Regions from separate parts of the Cupriavidus sp. 05L310 genome, predicted to be linked through region 1. Evidence: predicted binding sites of a transcription regulator. Region 1 holds the regulator's gene; each other region holds the start of a gene.
What was found. The regulator sigma-54, encoded in region 1, starts transcription at its own class of promoters, with help from an activator protein. The targets are predictions, from matches to a motif close to TGGCANGNAANCTGCTTT.
Positions count from the first base shown of each region.

Region 1 (4,097 bases):
AGGATCAGCTCACCCATCTGGCGCTTGCGCATCTCGTCGTCGAGACGCTGGTAATACGTGATCTCGGGCTTGCCCAGGACCTGGATCCGGTTCGGGTGGATCAGGTTCAAGTGGCCGACGAGATCGGCCGCGGAAGTGGCTTCACGTGCGAATTCGACATCGAACGCCCGGTCGGCGCCTTCCAGGCCGGCTACCCAGGAGAGTTTGATATCGGCTGCGTTGTCGTCGAAGATCGACTGCGAGGTGACGCCAGTGAGTTCCATGCGGGTGCTTTCAGGAGCGAGCTTTCAGACAGCGGGGACAATTGCCCCGCTCGCCTGCGTAAAGATCGCCGAGGCCGGTCAGGGGTGCCATTGCGTCAGCAACTGGTGCACGTCATCGGGGGTGGGCAGGGTAGCCAGTCCTTCGCGCATCTCGCGGTCGGACAGCAGCTGGGCGATCTCCGAGAGAATCTCCAGATGTTGCTGGGTGGCCTGTTCGGGCACCAGCAGGAAGATCAGCAGCGCTACCGGCTTGCCGTCGGGAGATTCGAAGGGGATCGGCTCGGCCAGGCGCATGAAGGCGGCAAGTGGCTGCTTCAGTCCCTTGATGCGGCCATGCGGAATGGCAACCCCGGCGCCAAGACCAGTGGACCCCAGCGATTCGCGGGCGAACAGGTTGTCGGTCACGGTAGCGCGCGCCACGCCATGGTTGTTCTCGAAGAGGAGCCCGGCCTGTTCGAACACGCGCTTCTTGCTGGTGACGCTGACGTCGAGGTTGATGTTGCCGGGTGGCAGCAATTTAGCCAAACGATTCATGTGGAATGCGCAGGGTTTTCTAGTAAGCAGGCCCGGGGCCGGGAGGCATCGCGCCGGGCAAAAAAGAAGAAAAAACCAAGGTCCGAAGTTTCACCGGGTGTCCCCCTGCCGGTGTCGGGCGTCTGGCCATTATAGAGCAGGCCCGCCCCCGCCTTGTGCATTGCAATACCCGATGCGCGGAAGCGGTGCCGCGTGCACGGAAAAATCGTTGAGCTTGAGAACTATGTATTGCACAGCATACACCGGTCCATATGCGTTGCGGAATCCCCCGCGTGGTCCCGGATGAGCGCCAGGAACGAAAAAGCCGCGCTATGGGCGCGGCTTGATTCCGGTTTCAAGGGAGTGACACCGGCGGCCCGGTCTGTGGGCCACCAGGCACGGTCATTGCTGCATCTGCGATGCGGCCATCTGATACTTGACCGCTTCGCGGTCGTGGCTTTGCACGCGATCCTTATGGCGAATCACCTGCCGGTCGAGCTTGTCGACGAGCGCGTCGATAGCGGCATACAGGTCTTCATGATGCGCTTCGACAAAGATGTCCTTGCCCTTGAGATGTAGATTGATTTCCGCGTACTGCCGCCGGTCCTTTTCTTTTGTATTGTCGACAGAGAGCAGCACACTTACGCCAATGACTTGATCAAAATGCCTGACGATACGCTCCAGTTTCGTTTCCACGTACTCACGCAGCGGGGGCGTGATGTCCAAGTGGTGTCCACTGATCTTGAAGTTCATAGCGTTTCTCCTTCTGAAAGAGTTGCACCAGGCAGGCGATGCAACTCGGCTACAAAGTCTTGCGGAGAGTAACTGCCGGAATCTTGAGCGCCTCGCGGTATTTGGCAACGGTGCGTCGTGCCACTACGAAGCCTTGCTCGCCGAGCAATTCGGCAATCCGGCTGTCGGACAAGGGATTCCTGGCGTCTTCGGCTCCTATCAGTTGCTTGATCAACGCACGAATTGCCGTTGACGAGGCCGCGCCGCCGGTTTCTGTGGATACGTGACTGCCGAAGAAATACTTCAGCTCGAAAGTCCCCATCGGCGTTGCCATGTATTTATTGGTAGTCACCCGAGAGATGGTGGACTCGTGTAAACCCAGTGTATCGGCAATCTCCCGCAAAACCAAGGGGCGCATCGCAATTTCACCGTGGGTGAAGAAGTTCTTTTGACGTTCGACAATAGCTTGTGCAACGCGCAATATCGTGTCGAACCTTTGCTGGATATTCTTGATCAACCAGCGTGCCTCCTGCAGTTTTTGCTGCAGTCCCGCAGCACCCGCATCGCCTTTTGCACCGCGCAATATCTGCGCGTACATGTCGTTGATACGTAGCCGCGGCATCACATCCGGATTGAGCTGCGCGATCCAGCCGCCATTCAGTTTACGGACAAAAACATCGGGCACGACGAAGTCGGCTTCGGGGCGGCTGTACGCATGGCCCGGATAAGGCGCCAGAGAGCGGATCAGTTCATGCGCCGACTTCAATTCCGGCTCGTCCACCTGCAGCGCTTTTTTCAGGCGCGTGTAGTCGCGCACCGCGAGCAGTTCCAGGTGATTGGTGACAATGGTCAGCGCCAGGTCGCGCTGCGGGTGCTTGATGCGGCGCAATTGCAGCGCCAGGCATTCGGCCGCATTGCGTGCGCCGACACCAGGCGGATCGAAGCTCTGCAGCAGGGTAAGGACGGCGTGGATCTCGTCGACCTCGAATTCAAGTTCATCCGGCAGTTCGCTGCAGATTTCCTCGAGCGAGGCGCTCAGGTAGCCGTCGTCGTCCAGCGACTCGACCAGGAAGATGGCCAGCCCCTTGTCGCGCAACGAAATTTTCAGCGGCGCGAGCTGTTCCATCAGATGTTCGCGCAGCGTGGGTTCGGCGTCGCGCAACTGCATCGGGGTCTTTTCGTCGTCGTCGCCTTGCGGGCGGCGGGCGAAGTCGTCGAGGCTCCAGTCGTTGCCGTAGTCCTCGTTGCTGTCGGAATAGCTGTCTTCGGCCTCGGGCGCGCCGTCGGGGCGGTTCTCGCTGGTGCCCTGGCCGTCGGCGGGCGCCGGCGCGGGAGCGCTCTGCATGTTGACCGAGCCGTCGGCGGCAACGCGCAACGGGCTGTCGAGCCAGTCGTTCTCGCGTTCGAGCAAAGGGTTCTCGGTCAGCGCCTGTTCCACTTCCTGCTGCAGTTCGAGCGTGGACAGTTGCAGCAGCCGGATCGACTGCTGGAGTTGCGGCGTGAGCGCGAGATGCTGCGAGAGGCGGAGCTGTAGCGACGGTTTCATGCGACCTATTTTATGCCCAACTTCCGTGCCGGTGGAACGGAAATTGCTATCGCTGATGACGCCGTGATCGTTGCAGGGTAAAAGGCGACACCGGAGCCACCTTGGGCACAAGGTCGCCGCAGCTGCCGCTTGCTGTGGCGCGCCGCGTTACATGCGGAAATTCTCGCCCAGGTAGACCTTGCGCACCGACTCGTTGGCGATGATGTCTTCAGGCCGGCCCGAGGCCAGCACGGCGCCTTCGCTGATGATGTAGGCGTGATCGCAGATGCCCAGCGTCTCGCGCACGTTGTGGTCGGTGATCAGCACGCCGATATTGCGCGCCTTGAGGAAGCTGACGATGCGCTGGATCTCGCCCACCGCGATCGGGTCGACGCCGGCGAAGGGCTCGTCTAGCAGGATGAAGCGGGGCGCCGAGGCCAGGGCGCGGGCGATTTCCACGCGGCGGCGTTCGCCGCCTGACAGCGAAAGCGCCGGATTGTCGCGCAGGTGGGCAATCTGGAGGTCATCGAGCAGCGTGTCCAGCCGGCGCTCGAGTTCGGCCTTGCCAAGTGGCTTGCCGTCCTGGATCTGCAATTCCAGTACCGCGCGGATGTTCTCCTGCACATTCAGCTTGCGGAACACCGAAGCTTCCTGCGGCAGATAGGACAGGCCCATGCGTGCCCGTTCGTGAATGGCCAGGCCGCTGATGTGCTTGTCGTCGAGCACGATGTCGCCCTCGTCCAGCGCCACCAGTCCCACGATCATGTAGAAGGAGGTGGTCTTGCCCGCGCCGTTGGGCCCCAGGAGTCCGACCACCTCGCCGCTCTTTACGTCGAGGGACACATCCTTGACCACCGTGCGCGAGCCGTAGCGCTTTTTCAGGTGGCGCACGACCAGCGTGCTGCTGTCCTTCAGGGTGGCGGGCTGGGAGGGTGCGGTTTGGGTAACGGTCATGAAGGCTGAATCCGTGGATCGGGCGACGCGGCGGCGTCAGGGATTGACGGGGGCGGGCGCAGGCTTGAGCGGCAGCGGGGCGCCGGCGGCGCCGCTGGCGGGTTGCTCCT
Region 1 is NZ_JBFTOX010000016.1:60,911-65,007, forward strand. Features, by position in the region: gene hprK (HPr(Ser) kinase/phosphatase) at 1-263, opposite strand, end outside; gene ptsN (PTS IIA-like nitrogen regulatory protein PtsN) at 342-797, opposite strand; gene hpf (ribosome hibernation-promoting factor, HPF/YfiA family) at 1,179-1,529, opposite strand; gene AC1DS6_RS13945 (RNA polymerase factor sigma-54) at 1,579-3,054, opposite strand; gene lptB (LPS export ABC transporter ATP-binding protein) at 3,202-3,987, opposite strand; gene lptA (lipopolysaccharide transport periplasmic protein LptA) at 4,024-4,097, opposite strand, start outside.

Region 2 (4,097 bases), on a different contig from region 1:
CATGCTGTTCTGGATCGCCGAGGACTTCCTGTGGTTCGTGCTGAACCCGGCGTTCGGGCTGGCGCGCTTCTCACCGGATTTCGTGCCCTGGCATATTCACTGGTGGGCCGGCGCGCCGACGGATTACTGGGTTTCGCTAGCGGCGGCGGCGGTGCTTTTCTGGCTGTCGTGCCGGGTGGCGCGCCGCTAGCCGGCGCAGCGCGAATTGAATCAGGCCGAAGCCGCTTCCGCGTTGCAGCGTAAATTCCGCCAAGGCGGCGTGTCCACCGAACGCACTGGCCGGGACAGGCTGGCAGGAGCGAGCGACGGCAGGCATCGGCCACGGTTTCTAAGCCGAAACCATATTAATGTGACGTTAAGATATCTATTTGTTGAAAAGATGTGGTGATTGTGCCTCATTGAAACAAATCGTCACGCTCCATCCTGGCCCGTTTCGGTACCGATCGTGTTTCTTGGGAGTAAAATCCGGCCCTTGTGTACTTTGTAGCATTCTTATAACAAATGAGCCCCCGTCCTTCGCGCATGGCGTGCATTGACGCTCTCAAGGCGATCAGTTCCCAACTGATCGTGCTGCACCATCTTGCCTTCTACGGCCCCATGTCCGATGCGGCGCACGTGCTGGCTCCCGACCTCCTTGACTGGTTTTCGCAGTACGCGCGTATCGCCGTTCAGGCTTTTCTCGTCATCAGCGGCTTCCTGGCGGCGCGTAGCCTGGCGCCGGGCGGGCATCTGGTGGTGCCGCATCCCTTGCAGGCGATCTGGCGCCGCTACCAGAAGCTGGTGGTGCCCTATAGCGTGGCCATCCTGATTGCGATTGCCGGTGCCGCCATTGCGCGCACCTGGATGCATCACGATTCCATTCCGTCGGCCCCCGGCCTGCATCAGTTCCTGGCGCATGTGCTGCTGTTGCACAACGTGCTCGACTTCGACGCGTTGTCGGCCGGCGTCTGGTACGTGGCCATCGATCTGCAACTGTTCGTCTTGCTGATTGTTGCGCTGTGGGCGGCGCGCCGCTGCGCGCAATGGTTCGATGTCGGCGGCAGCCCGCTCGGGCCGCTGGTGGTGGCCGGGCTGGTCGTGGCTTCGCTGTTCTGGTTTAACCGGGATGCGGCCTGGGATATCTGGGCGATTTACTTCTTCGGCGCCTATGGCATGGGCACGCTGGCGTTCTGGGCCTCCGCACCGGAGCGTTCGCCGGTTGCGTTGCTGGTGCTGGGCGCAGTGGTGCTGGCGGCACTGATCGTGGACTTCCGCCTGCGCATTGCCGTGGCGCTATCCATCGCCCTGCTGCTGGCCGTTGCGCGGCGCGGAGGGTGGCTGGATCGCTGGCCGCAGGCCCCGAGCCTGGCATTTTTCGGGCGCATTTCCTACTCGGTCTTCCTGGTGCATTTCCCGGTGTGCCTGGTCGTGAACGCGGTGGTATTCCACGTTGCACCGAATCGGCCGCTGCTCAATGCGCTGGGCATGATACTGGCATGGCTGTTGAGCAACGTTGCCGGCACCGTGTTCCACCGTTACGTGGAGAGTACCGACCCGCTGCGCGCATTGCGCATGGCCTTGTGGCCGGCGCGCGCGGAACCGGCCCAGCGGCAGCAGGGCGGGCAGCATCGGTCGACCTGACCCCTCGCGATCACAGCCTAGCGGCACCCCGCCCCAGCGGCTGGTGCCGCTTTTCTTTTGCATGGTGCCTGTGCACCATGAACTGGCCAGCGGGGCGGCGCGCGCACGCGGATGGTGCGGCACGCCATCGTGCGGCATGCAACACAGGGTAGAAACTAGCATTGGGATATGGCACGAAGGTTGCCTACTATGGAATTGCAAACCTGACCGTTTGGTCAGGATTCCTGTTCCGAGGCTGCCATGTCCGACCATATTGTCCTGACTTCGCACGCGCGCCGCGACAAGCCGGCCGAACCCATCCACTGGGGGGCCGCCACGGCGGCGGAGCGCGGACCCGTGATCGCCAGCGTGACCAATCCGGCCCAACGCAATGTCATTGGCACCCACTCCGGCGCCTATGCGGTGTATCGGGCGCTGGCGGTGGCCTCCGGCAAGTTGCAGCGGGATCATCGCGCCGATCTCACCGATACCTCTCCGGCGGAAATCGTCGGGCCCCATCCGCAATGGAGCGACCCGGACAAGATCGTCTCCCTGGATCCTTGGGGCCATCTGGTCTCGACTGCCTTTGCAGACCGCATCGCGGCGGGTATCGATATCCGGCCGACGATCGCCATTACGCGGGCACACATCAATATGCCGGAACTGACGGGAGCCATTGCAGCCGGCCGCCTCACGCCTGACGGCCAGATCCTGCACGCCAATGGCGACGTACGTGTCACCAAGGCAGCGATCGACCCGGTCTGGTACCTGCCGGCGCTCGCGCGCCGCTTCGAGATCAAGGAGAGCATGCTGCGCCGCAGCCTGTTCGAGCAGACCGGCGGCATGTTCCCCGAACTGGTGACGCGGCCCGACCTGAAGGTGTTCCTGCCGCCGATCGGTGGCATGACCCTGTACTTTTTCGGCGATGTGGGCAAGCTGGGCAAGCCCGAGACCAAGGTGGCCTGCCGCGTGCACGACGAGTGCAACGGCTCGGACGTGTTCGGCTCCGATATCTGTACCTGCCGGCCCTACCTGGCGCATGGCATCGAGGTTTGCATCGAGATGGCGCAGCAGGGCGGGGTGGGCCTGGTGGTCTACAACCGCAAGGAGGGCCGGGCACTGGGCGAAGTGACGAAGTTCCTGGTCTACAACGCCCGCAAGCGCCAGGTCGGCGGCGACCGGGCCGAGACGTATTTCGCGCGTACGGAGTGCGTGGCCGGCGTGCAGGACATGCGCTTCCAGGAACTCATGCCCGATGTATTTCACTGGCTTGGCATCAAGCGTATCGATCGCTGGGCTTCGATGAGTAATATGAAGCACGGGGCGCTGACCGCTCAGGGTATCGAGGTGCTCGAACAGGTAGCGATTCCCGATGCACTGATCCCGGCCGATGCCCGAGTGGAAATCGACGCCAAGGTGGCGGCTGGCTATTTCACGAGCTATACCCCGCCCGGTGCCGAGGAACTCGCGCTGGCCAAGGGTAGAGGACTGGACGAATGAACGAGATACCCGAAGCGGGCGGCCCGCAGGGCTCCCCCAGTGCGTTCACGAATGACGCGGATGGCCGCGGCGGATGGGCCAGTCCCGTGCCGGCTGGCCATCCGGCCGCGGCGCTGCTGACCGGCCTGGCGGTACGCACCCGATGCGCCGCCGTGACGGACCATGTGGCGGCAGGCGCGTCAGAGCTGTTCACGTGGCACCCGGAACGGATTCCGGCGGTGGCCGATTATGTGGCGACCACCATCCGGGAACGTTATCCGGACCTGAACGTGCCGTACCACAGCCGCTGGCGCCACTTTGAAAGCGGCGGTCCCGGCGAGAGGCTGGACCGCTGGCAGATCCTGTGCGAACGCGGCGGGCTTTCCGGCGAGGCTGACCGCGAGGAGCGCGCCCGCATCGGCATCGATCTGGTGATTCCCAGCGTATTGCTGGACGCCGGCGCAGGCCCCGACTGGCGCTACCGCGATCCGGCCAGCGACCTGCTGCTGACCCGTTCCGAGGGGCTTGGCGTAGCCAGCTTCGACTTGTTCGCGCGCGGTGGTTTTTCCGCCCAGCCGGGCCAGCCGCTGCGCTCCGATGCCGAGCGGCTGATGCGGATCGACGCGCCTTCCATCGCGACCGCCTTCCAGGTGGCACAGCACAATCGGCTGGTTGGCCTGGACGGCCGTGCCGGCCTGCTGCGCCGGTTGGGCGAAGTGGCGCAGGCCACGCCGGCCGTGTTCGGCACGCCTGCGCGTCTGGGCAACCTGTATGACTACCTCAAGGCACATGCCGTCGACGGCCAGATCGAGGCCGGCTTCGTGCTGACCACGCTGCTGGTAGCGCTCGGGCCCGTGTGGCCGGGGCGCGTCAGCCTCGGTGGCATATCGTTGGGGGACTGCTGGCCACATCCGGCCTGCACCGACGGGCTGGTGCCTTTCCACAAGCTGACGCAGTGGCTGACGTACTCGCTGCTGGAGCCGCTCGAAGATGCCGGCCTGGCCGTGACCGGGCTAGAG
Region 2 is NZ_JBFTOX010000063.1:23,237-27,333, reverse strand. Features, by position in the region: gene AC1DS6_RS34330 (hypothetical protein) at 1-190, shown strand, start outside; gene AC1DS6_RS34325 (acyltransferase family protein) at 502-1,620, shown strand; gene AC1DS6_RS34320 (GTP cyclohydrolase II) at 1,861-3,099, shown strand; gene AC1DS6_RS34315 (URC4/urg3 family protein) at 3,096-4,097, shown strand, end outside.
Region 2: AC1DS6_RS34320 (GTP cyclohydrolase II) is a predicted target of sigma-54. The motif match lies at 1,790-1,807, and genes of this name have one in related genera.

Region 3 (4,097 bases), on a different contig from region 1:
GGCTCTCCAGGAAGGTGCCCTGGTTGGATGCGCCATCGCCGGCGAAGGTGATGCCGATCTCTCCCTTGCCGCGGAACTTGGCTGCCAGCGCGGCGCCGCAGATCAGCGGCGCGCCCGCGCCCAGGATGCCGTTGGCGCCCATCATGCCCTTGGACAGATCGGCGATATGCATGGAGCCACCCTTGCCGTTGCAGGAGCCGCCCTTGCGCCCGTAGATCTCCTTCATCATCGCGACCGGATCCACGCCCTTGGCGATGCAGTGGCCGTGGCCCCGGTGCGTGCTGGCGATACGGTCGCCGTCGCCCAGGTGGTGCAGGATGCCGACCCCGGCGGCTTCCTCGCCGGCGTAGAGGTGGACGAAGCCCGGGATGTCGCCGCGCCCGAAGTCCACGTGCAGGCGTTCTTCGAAATCGCGGATGGTGCGCATCCTGCGATAGACGGCGAGCAGTTCCTGCTTGTCGAGGGGCAGCGTGTTCCCGGCGGCGCCGGATGAGTTGGCTGTCATGTCTGTCTCCTTCAAGGTTTTGTGGTGGCAGTAAAAAACTCGGTCAGTGGCTGGGGTGGAGGATGTTGCTGCTGCGGTTGCGGTGGCGCGCGCCCGCTGCGCATCAGCCCCGCGGCGGCGGCGTAGCGCATGCAGGCGGCTACGTCGATGCTCACGAAGGCGCGCTCGCGCAGCGTCACGGTGACGGTGTCCTGCGGGCCGAACACCAGTTCGCGTTCGCCATCGAGCGCGACGATGCCGGCGCGCTGGCGCACGCGGTGCGGCACGCCGTCGGTCAGGCGCTCCCAGCCCGCGATGGGCACAGCGCGCAGCAGGCCCGGCGCAATCGGCGCGCGCAGCTCGAAGCGGCCCTCGCCGGGCGCGGCGAGTTCGATCGCCAGGCCGCCGGGCTCGTGCCGGCCCACCGGCTCAAGCAAGCCGCCGATGGCGGACAGGCCGATGGCCTGCGGATCGGCGAAGGACACGAAGACCGCGCCCAGCGTCTCGGTCTTCCACAAGGCGCGCGCGCCGATGAAGTGCTCGTGTGAAATCACGGCGTCGACCAGCGCGATGTCATGCCGCACCTCGCCCTCGCCGGCAATCGCAATGTCAAGCCGCTTGTTGCCGGCCAGCGCATGCGCGGCGGGAATGCGGCCGCTGGCGAACAGGCCGGTGGCCAGGCCCGTGATGGTGGGCTCGCGCATTTCGGGGTAGGCGTTGTTGGTGCCGGTGGAGAGGCCGGCGATCGGCACGGCGCCGCATTCGCGCACCACCGCGCGATGGGTGCCGTCGCCGCCGAGCACGATGATGGCGGCCACGCCGGCCTCGCGCATCATGCGTGCGGCCAGGAAGGTGTCGTCGACGCGCGCGGTGACGGGCATGTCGAGGTATTCCACCTCCGGCAGCGCGGCGTCCGGACCCTGGCGGCGCGACAGGTGGCGCGCCAGCAGCACGCGCATGCCTTCGCGGTCCGGCATCATCAGCACGCGGCCGACCCCGCAAGCCGACAGCGCGGCCAGCAGGCGCAGCACGATATTGACGCGATCGGCCAGTTGCAGCGTATTGGCGTTGGCGATCACGCGGCGGATATCGCGCGCGGAAATCGGATTGGCGATGATGCCGACCAGCGGCCGTGCGGCCAGCGCGTGCTCACCCATGCATGTCTCCTGTCGCCCTGGTTTTTTTCCAGGTTCCGACAGGCATATCGCAATGGGCGTGCCACCCCGCGAAAGCGGGTTCCGACGGCAAGAAACACGGGATTACCCCGAGAAAAACAGGGCCGGACGGGGACGTTGCGGGGTGTACGCGGGCTGCGGCGTGACAGGTGTCACAGCATCAGTTGTACAGGTGGTGAACAGGTGTAGCGGGCGGCGATGGCACGCCGCGCCGCCCGCCTCAGTGGTGTCCCGCGTCGCGCTGGTTGGGCGACTCGATGCCGTAGCGCGCCATGCGGCGGTACAGCGTCATCCGGCTTACGCCGATCTGGCGTGCCACCGCGCTCAGGTTCCAGCCCGCCGCGCGCAGGTATTGCATCAGCAGCATCCCTTCCGGCGGCAGCAGGTGGGGGTCGAAACCGGGCGCCGGCAAGGCCGGGGCGGCTTCGGCCGCCGCGCCCGCGGGCGCCGTGCCGGGAAATACCGGCAGCAGATCTTGCCGCACCGGCATCTCGCCCAGGCCATCGGGCAGGTCCTCCGCCTCGATATGGCCGTCGTTGCAGACGGCGCGCGCGTACTCGAGCGCGTTGCGCAATTCGCGCAGGTTGCCGGGCCAGCGATGCGCCTGCAGCCGCGCGCGCGCCGCGGGCGACAGGCTCACGGCGGCCTGTTGCTCGGCGCCGCCGAGCATCTTGTCGACCATCCAGTCCAGGTCCGTACGTTCGCGCAGCGGCGGCAGCATCAGCCGCGCGCCGTTGAGCCGGTAGTACAGGTCCTCGCGGAAGCGGCCGCTGCTGACCAGTTGGTCCAGTGGATGATGGGTAGCGGAAATCACGCGCAGGTTGACCGGCACCGGGCGCGACGCGCCGATCGCCAGCACCTCGCCCTCGGCCAGCACGCGCAGCAGGCGCGACTGCAGCTCGCGCGGCATGTCGCCGATCTCGTCCAGAAAGAGTGTGCCGCCGTCGGCCTCCTGGATCAGCCCGCGCTTGGGGCGGGAGCCGGCGCCGGAGAAGCTGTTGGGCAGGTGGCCAAACAGCTCGCTCTCGATCAGGGACTCCGGGATCGCCGCGCAATTCACCGCCACGAAAGGCCCGTGGCGGCGCGAACTGGACTGGTGCAAGGCCTTGGCGAGATATTCCTTGCCACTGCCGGTCTCGCCGTTGATCAGCAGGTTGATGGGCGAGTCGACCAGCTTGGCGGCGCGCAGCAATTGCTGCTGCAGTGCCGCATCCCCACCGCACAGGGCGGCCAGCGGCGCCTGTAGCGGCGTGGTCCGCTCGGCGGTGTCGCGGGCGCGCTGCCAGCGCAAGGCCGGCGGCATCACGCTCAGGTAAAGCCGCCCGCCGCTGCGGGCCAGCGCCAGCGCGCGCTGCTCGCTCGGGCGCGAATGCACGAAGCGGCCCAGCTCATCGAGCCGCGCCTCGAACAGCGATTCGAACGGCATGCCCAGCACCGGCGCGCCGCCGGGCTGCACGCCCAGCTCGGCCTCCAGCATCTGCTGGGCGCGGCGGTTGTGGCCGACGATGCGGCCGCCTGCGTCAAGCGCCAGCAGGTATTCCGGATTGACGTCGACGAATTCCGGCGCGGCATTGAGCTTGAGGATCCAGTCCTCCCGGTGGCTGCGCACGAAGCTGGCGTTCTCGATGCGGGTGGCGTAGATGCGCACCATCTGCAGCGCCAGTCCCTGGCTGTCCTTGGCCTGCGGCGAGGTCAGCGCGGAGATGTCGAGGATGGCGCAGAGGCTGCCGTGCGAATCGAACAGGGGCGCCGCGGTGCAGGTCAGCGGGATATGCGTGGCATCGAAATGGTCGGCCTGGTGCACGGTCAGGGCCTGGCCGGTGGCCAGCGCGGTGCCCACCGCGCAGGTGCCGGCGCCGGCCTCGCTCCATTGCGCGCCCAGGTACAGCCCGGCGTGGCGCAGGGAGGCATCGGCGCTGGCGTCGCCCAGGTAATCCACCGTCACGCCCTGCGCATCGGTCAGCAGCACCACGTAGCCCATGCCGGCCACCTGGCTATACAGCGTCTGCAAGCCGTGGCGCGCGATCCGCGCGAAATCGTCGATACGTTGCTGGTGCTCGCGCAGCCGGGTCTGCGGCAGGATGCAGGCCTGCTGCATGCGCGCCGGGTCCAGGCCGTACTGGTGCACGCAGCGCCGCCACGAATTCTGGATGATGGTTTCGGGCGCGCGCAGCATCGGCGCGCCGGCGCGGGTGGTGAGCTGGACTACCGTGTCGATGTGCTCGCGTTGCCGCAGGTCCATCGTCGTCTCCTTGTCGTCTCCTGGCGCGCCGCCGTCCTGGCGGGAGCCAACTCCCGGCTCTGGCTTGCCTCTGTGCGCCGCAGTTGCGGCGCGGGCGGCCGGGAGTCCTAATGTATCCGACAGGGAGTGGCTTGGGCAAACCTCTTCATCCGAAGTGCGCCGGCGAGCGCTTGCGGCACCCTGCGGCGGACCAGCC
Region 3 is NZ_JBFTOX010000039.1:70,581-74,677, forward strand. Features, by position in the region: gene AC1DS6_RS26465 (thiamine pyrophosphate-dependent dehydrogenase E1 component subunit alpha) at 1-505, opposite strand, end outside; gene AC1DS6_RS26470 (ATP-NAD kinase family protein) at 517-1,641, opposite strand; gene AC1DS6_RS26475 (sigma-54-dependent Fis family transcriptional regulator) at 1,880-3,901, opposite strand.
Region 3: AC1DS6_RS26470 (ATP-NAD kinase family protein) is a predicted target of sigma-54. The motif match lies at 1,688-1,705, and genes of this name have one in related genera.